Regions from separate parts of the Paenibacillus sp. MMS20-IR301 genome, predicted to be linked through region 2. Evidence: predicted binding sites of a transcription regulator. Region 2 holds the regulator's gene; the other holds the start of a gene.
The links. Region 2 encodes LexA, which represses DNA repair genes until DNA is damaged. Its sites were predicted from a motif close to CGAACATATGTTCG; they were not measured.

Region 1: LOS79_RS12915 (YhjD family protein) is a predicted target of LexA. The motif match lies at 1,595-1,608, and genes of this name have one in related genera.

The regions. Positions count from the first base shown of each region.
Region 1 is NZ_CP135275.1:2,908,319-2,911,735, reverse strand. Features, by position in the region: gene LOS79_RS12925 (AlkZ-related protein) at 1-31, shown strand, start outside; gene LOS79_RS12920 (RCC1 domain-containing protein) at 38-922, opposite strand; gene LOS79_RS12915 (YhjD family protein) at 1,115-1,570, opposite strand; tRNA gene LOS79_RS12910 (tRNA-Leu) at 1,749-1,832, shown strand; gene LOS79_RS12905 (CPBP family intramembrane glutamic endopeptidase) at 1,998-2,765, opposite strand; gene LOS79_RS12900 (helix-turn-helix transcriptional regulator) at 2,746-3,291, opposite strand.
Region 2 is NZ_CP135275.1:1,543,937-1,547,353, reverse strand. Features, by position in the region: gene LOS79_RS06835 (hypothetical protein) at 1-426, opposite strand, end outside; gene LOS79_RS06830 (DUF896 domain-containing protein) at 481-684, opposite strand; gene LOS79_RS06825 (cell division suppressor protein YneA) at 795-1,208, opposite strand; gene lexA (transcriptional repressor LexA) at 1,404-2,030, shown strand; gene LOS79_RS06815 (L,D-transpeptidase) at 2,212-2,550, shown strand; gene LOS79_RS06810 (hypothetical protein) at 2,630-3,193, opposite strand; gene LOS79_RS06805 (hypothetical protein) at 3,336-3,417, opposite strand, start outside.

The DNA of each region.
Region 1 (3,417 bases), 1.4 Mb from region 2:
GATGAAGCTGATCGAGAAAGTAATCAAATGAGATAGACTATAGGGGCAGCTGGATATTATGCCAGCTGCCTACTTCGCATTGTCCTTCCATGTTCCGGCCGGCTGCAAGCACTGTGCCATCCCGTTTCAGGCCGAGTGTGTGAGTGCATCCTCCTGCAACCGCCACAATATCCTGCCAGTCTTGTACAGAGCATTGGCCGTATTCATTCCAGCCGGCGGCAAGCACTGTGCCGTCGGGCTTCAAGCCGATTGTATGATGACTGCCAGCTGCTATTGCAACGATATTGCGCCAGACGCTTACCTCACATTGCTCATGCTTGTTTAATCCCGCCGCCGCCACAGTGCCATCTGATCTAAGTCCGGCGGTATGAAGATAACCCGCCGCTACCGCAGTAAGGCTGTTCCAGCTGCTGACATTGCATTGGCCGTACCGGTTATTGCCTGCTGATATTAGGGAGCCGTCTGGCTTAAGGCCAAGCGTGTGCCAGTCACCTGCCGCAACTTCGATGATATCCTGCCAGCCGCTGACATTACATTCTCCTTCCGTATTACGTCCTACAGCGTATACTGTGCCATCCGATTTCAGCCCGAGTGTCCGGCGCCAGCCCGCCGCTACTGCAACCATACCCTGCCAGCTGCTGACCTCGCATTGGCCGTGCTTATTCCAGCCGGTAGCCACCACAGTACCGTCTGAACGAAGCCCGACCGTATGGGAATTACCCGTATGGGCATTGCCCGCTGCCACCGCGGTAATGTCCTGCCAGCGGCTGACCTCGCATTGGCCGTATGGATTGGCACCTGCAGCGGTTACTGTGCCGTCACCCTTAAGCCCTACAGAATGGCGGTAGCCGCCTGCAATAGCAGCTCCAGCCCGCAGTTTCATGTGTAATCCCGCTTCATCTTGTGAATTAGTTGCTGCCATGTATGGCCTCCTTAACAATGACTTACACCAGTGTAGCACAATGCTGCGGCAATCCGGGCCTGAATAGCAAGAACAAGCGCCCGAGAAGCAGTAAATCAAAAAAAAGCCTTATCCGGAATAGGGATAAGGCTCTCTAGGAAATAAGGTGGAGTGGTCATTGGGTAAGATCATATGGTCCGGATCAAGGAAGAATTAGATGGACAAGGCCATCTGCTCCACCGCTTCTTCTCTCGGGAGGGCGGCAAGCTCGGCACCAAGCCCGAGGTAAGCACGCATGCGCTGCATCATCTCACTGCGGAAGCCGGGCCACAGAATATGAATTTCCCCGGCGTATCCCCGGCACATATACTCCGCTGTGACTCCGCGCTGATCCTGGCGGATGGTACTGATCTTGAGCTGACGGGAAGTAAGCTCGCGGGTTACCTCCTGCAGCATCAGTGAAGTCTTCTTAGTGGCGCTGGATACCAGCTCCATATAGAGCTGCGGGGTCTTGAACAGGCCGCTCTTGCCGATAACCCGGCAATCGCGTTCGAATACTTTATGAATAAACGTTAACAGCAGGTAGCTTCTGACAAGGGAAATTTCGTCTTTGGTTATAGCTTCGGGTATATTTGCTGTGACTCGGGAATTTACTCTGGTAGTCGCCATATAAATCACCTCATTTATAGTATGCGAACCTTTGTTCTTATTATACCTTGAAATTATAATGAAAAGCAATAATTATCCAAAATTTTATGAAAAGAAATGAAAAATAAATTTTGTTGACTCTTTTCTCTGTACATGGTAAGATATATTTTGTGGCCGCGAGAGCGGATCACCAAGATATGCGGTCGTGGCGGAATTGGCAGACGCGCACGGTTCAGGTCCGTGTGGTAGCAATACCGTGGAGGTTCGAGTCCTCTCGACCGCATCCTTAAATAAAAACAGGTTGTGGATCAGCTTTTGGCTGATTCGCAACCTGTTTTTTATTTGTATCCTTATTGCGGTGGTCTGAAACAAAAAAGACCGGAGAAGATCGAGTCACTCGGTCTAATCTCCAGTCTTATAACTGCAGGCATAAATGGATTAAATTCTGTTAGTGAATACTGCTTGAAGCCGCATACGCTGAGGGAGTGCTCTTACGTAAGGAAAAGATAAGCCAAACAGCATGCCCGGCCAGTAGGGCCAGAATGAGCAGGTCGTACCCGAGGAAAGCGCTGCTGTTATCATTGCCGACATATTGAAGCAGGTTATGTAGGAAGTGAAAGAGTATTACCGGTATGATATTGTTATCCTTCACTACTAAGAGAGCAAGCACTACCCCCATTAAGAGTGCGTATACGATCTGAAGTATAGTCTGGCCCACATCCTGCCCGGAGAGTGAATTCAGAATATGGGTGAGGCCAAACAGGACGCTGGAGGTGATGACTGCAGTGGTAACCCCTTTGGCAAGCAGCGTCTTCAGTATCAGTCCCCGGTAAAGACTCTCCTCCACGAATCCTACTAATAATGTAAAGAGAAGTAGTACCAGTACCTCAGATACGCTAATTTCACGGAATCCTTTGATGCCGTTAATAACCAGGATGAGGAGCAGAGGGGCATAATAGATCCAGTTGCCGGAAGGAATGGTGCTCAGCGAACGGAATCCAAGCAGGCTCCATTTCCGTTTCAATGTGAAGTAGAGCATGAGTACGATTGCGATCGGGATAAAGGATATCCATACAGGGGACTTGTCGCTGAGCTCTCGGATTGTGGCTACTGCTCCGGCGGCTGTCATCGCCAGCAGCAGCAGCAGCTGAATAATGACTACGGTCCAAATAGGATGCTTTTGTGAAAAGGTTAATTTAGATTGTAGAGTTGTCATGATTAAGGTTCTTCCTCTCTTTTATGTCTCTCAGCCATTGCTGTTCCATCCGGAAATGCTGCAGTCCGTAAGATAACACGGATACCCGGTAATAATAATCTTCAGGATTCGGAATCGTTGCCAGTTCCCCTTCCACAATACCTTTAACGGCTTCCAGTGTGCGGATTTCAATCTCCATTTTGTTCAGGTACTCCCCCAGCCGCTGCTGACGAATTTCTTCCTCCAGATAATCAAAGAAAAAGATACGGATCAGCTGTTCATTCCGTCCTGATTGAAAAGGTCCGGCGAGCCAGTCCAGGAATTCCTTCCGGCCGCTGGGCAGAAGGGTATACAGCTTCTTGTTCTTGCTGTTATCAGTCTCGGTAAGGGAGATTAAGCCTTTGTCGGTTAACCGTTTCAATGCGGGATACAGACTGCCGAAGCTGGCTGTATAAAAGATGCCTACAGATTGATCAATTGTCTTCTTCAGGTCATATCCGCTCATCGTGCCTTCCATCAGCATGCCAAGCAGGATGTGCTCTAACATTTCTTCACCTCATTTATATCTATTCGATATATCTGTTCGATATATACATGATTACATTTATTAGGATTATTGTCAAGTGTTTTTCTATTCAGGCCGTACGGACGGGGATTACACCAGGGCAGCTGT
Region 2 (3,417 bases):
TTGTTTGCGTTTGGCTTTATGCTTAATGGTAACTACACTGCGCGATACGATAATCTTCTCAATATCTGCCGCTGTGAGCCAGCGCTCACGGTTGTATTTAATAGTAGAGAGACGGGCACGTTCTACCTTAAGGAACGGACGGCGGAAGAAGAGCAGTGCGGCGAGCAGGAAGTATAATACTACTCCAAGCCAGTTGGCGAGAATTCCGCTTCCCTTAGTTTCGTCGATCGAGCCTACCACCCAGAACATAATACCCAGTGCCAGCAGCACTACAGGGAATACAATATTCCGGCCTTTAAAAATATCAATGCTCTTTGCCGCTGCCTTAGAATTCGAAGAATAAATAGAATCCTTCCCCTGCTTCTTCCGCTGCTGATTAACTTGCCTGGTGTTGCGTTGAACCATTCTTTCCCAAGAACGGGCCATGTCAGTTCCCCCTAGTCATCCTGTATTATCTATGAAAAGGCAGCAGACTTAAAGTTAATGTCCGTTGTTGCCTTCTTCATGCCTCGGATCATCCACAATTTCAATGGTATCGAGCTGTGCCCGGAAATTCTTCCGGATATTGCCCAGATAAATCTCACGGAGCTTGGCACGTTCTGCCAGTTCCTCCTCATTCAGGCCGCTTTCCTTCTGTTTGCGTGCTAATTCGTTAATACGGGCGACCAATTCATCAATATTCAATACTTTCCCCTCCCCTTTAAATTCATTCTAACTTTGCCATGAGAAAAAGAGCTTGTCAAGGTCTACTCCCTGAAAGCTCTCTGAGTCTATTAACTGTATGATCTAATCTGTTAATACACAGGCACAGTCAGTATATCTCCGGCCTTAATTCTGCTGTTCTCCAGCCCGTTATTCTTCATTATTCCTTCTATATATACAGCAGTCTTCATATCATCAGGCTTGTTCTCCAGAGCAATGCTCCATAACGTATCTCCGCGCTCAACCACAACCCGCTTCTCCTGATTCAATGAGCTGACAGAACCTGCGAATACATTCCCGACAACAGTAAATCCGGAGACTACAAGCATTAGAACAAGAGCAATCTTAATGAAGCTGATCCGGCGGAATAACAAAGCAAGTCCTGTAAGCTGTTTAAGCATCCGATCTCTAAGCTGGGACACTTGATTATAAATAGATGGATTCCCGGGAGCAGACACCTTGATATCCTCGTTGTAGATGCTGTTATATGTACTGTATTTTAACATGATCATCATCCTCCAAACACTTGTTCTTACTTTCGAAAATAATATAACACGAACATGTGTTTTGATCAATAGTTTTTTCGAACAATTGTTCCCTTTTATTTTTACTGGGTTCACAAGATTTTTAGAACTTATGTTTGTACGAACGGCAGTTCTATGTTATAATTTTCCCAAACATAGTATATGGGGTTGATTCCGATGTCAAAGATTTCGAGTCGCCAGCTGGCGATCCTGGAATTTATACGTAACGAAGTCCGCAGCAAGGGTTATCCTCCGTCCGTCCGGGAAATTGGCGAGGCTGTCGGCCTGGCTTCCAGTTCTACAGTACACGGTCACCTGGACCGTCTGGAGAAGAAGGGTCTGATCCGGCGCGACCCTACGAAACCGCGTGCTATTGAATTGCTCGGCCAGGAAGATTCAGAGAATGTCCATCAATTCGTCCAGACCGTTACCCGCGTCCCTGTAGTGGGCAAGGTTACTGCCGGTATTCCCATTACAGCTACGGAGAATATTGAAGATTACTTCCCGCTGCCTACCCACTACGTAGGAGATAACAAGGTATTCATGCTCTCTGTCCTCGGGGACAGCATGGTCGATGCCGGAATTATGGATGGCGATTATGTTATTGTCCGCCAGCAGCAGACTGCTGATAACGGCGATATCGTTGTTGCTATGACCGAAGAGGATGAGGCTACTGTTAAGACCTTCTACAAAGAACGTGATCATATCCGCCTGCAGCCGGAGAATCCGGCGTACGAGCCTCTCCGCCTTAACCGCGTAACCATTCTGGGCAGAGTTATCGGATTATTCCGCGATATTCATTAATACTCCCCATTAACGAACAGGCTGCTCCGCTTTAAGCGAAGCAGCCTGTTGTCTGTCTCAGGATAAGTGCCCAAAAACACTAGTGGGATCATATGTTCCTATTGGTGTTTTTGGGCACTTTTTCCGATGAACTAGTTAAGCCTTCCGCACATATCCTGATTACAAAGGAGTGCTGAATGCAATGCCCAATTACCGGATTATTGTTGATCTTTCACAGCGTATGTTATACCTGCTTGACAATGACACTGTGACCAGAGGTTTCCCGGTCGGAATCGGCAGAATGCTGACACTTTCACCGGTCGGGGAGTATACGATTATTAACAAGCAGCCTAATCCCGGCGGACCCTTCGGTGCATTCTGGATGGGTCTGTCCAAGCCGCATTACGGAATTCACGGTACCAATGATCCGGCATCAATCGGCCATATGGTCTCACATGGCTGTATCCGCATGTATAATGAAGATGTAGTCGCCCTGGCAGCGATCATCCCAATCGGTACCCGTGTAACCATCAGAGAGTAGCCTCGCAGCTTCCTAAGAACGCTGAACCCCTGTGACTTCTTACATCCTCACAGGGGTTCTTGTTCGTATTCTACTGAATCTACTGAAGGGTCTGGCCATAACCCAGCTCGTCCAGAATATCCTCCGCAAGCTTCCATTGCCCGGCTGGGGACACTTTCATTTTTTTGGCATACAGCACTGCGCTTTTAGTCACCTTCTCAATCAGCCGGCGCCCTTGTTCCTTAGTAATGGACACTTCAACACCGGATCGGCCCACGACCTCCGACAAACAGAAGAAGGCGATCCGCATCGCATAATTCTCCCTGCTGAGGAAATAGAACAAATGAGGCACATTTTTCAGCAGCCGGTCCACCCAATTGGTGATTTCGCGCACCTGATAGACTTCTCTGCGGTCATTCTCATATCCGGTAAAAATCAAAACAACACGGCTCTGCAGCCGTTTTTTCTCATATTTCTTAAACTCCCGCAAGTAGCTCTCCAGCCTGCCCTGCTCCACATCCTCTCTGGACACATAAAGTACAGTTGTACCGGCTATCTCCGGTTCGGATTCTATATCTGTAGCTGTGGCTTCGGCCGCCGGCACCGCCGCACGGTCATTCTCAAGTACAGGCAGACCCAGACGGCTGCGCAATTGATCATCCATTCTCTCATTCACCTTCCATAACTGATTCTATCGTTCATTATACTCCCGTATACTGCGCTGCTCAACGAATCCTCCAGCACAACGCAGCAAGGACATCCCCTGCGGGATGCCCTCGTCTCAAATATAGCCTTACCTCGAAAAATTACAGCACACTGCGGAGCAGACGGATAGCAATCGTATTCAGCCGGATCGCCTCACGGATCGAAGCCCTGGCCGCCAGCAGC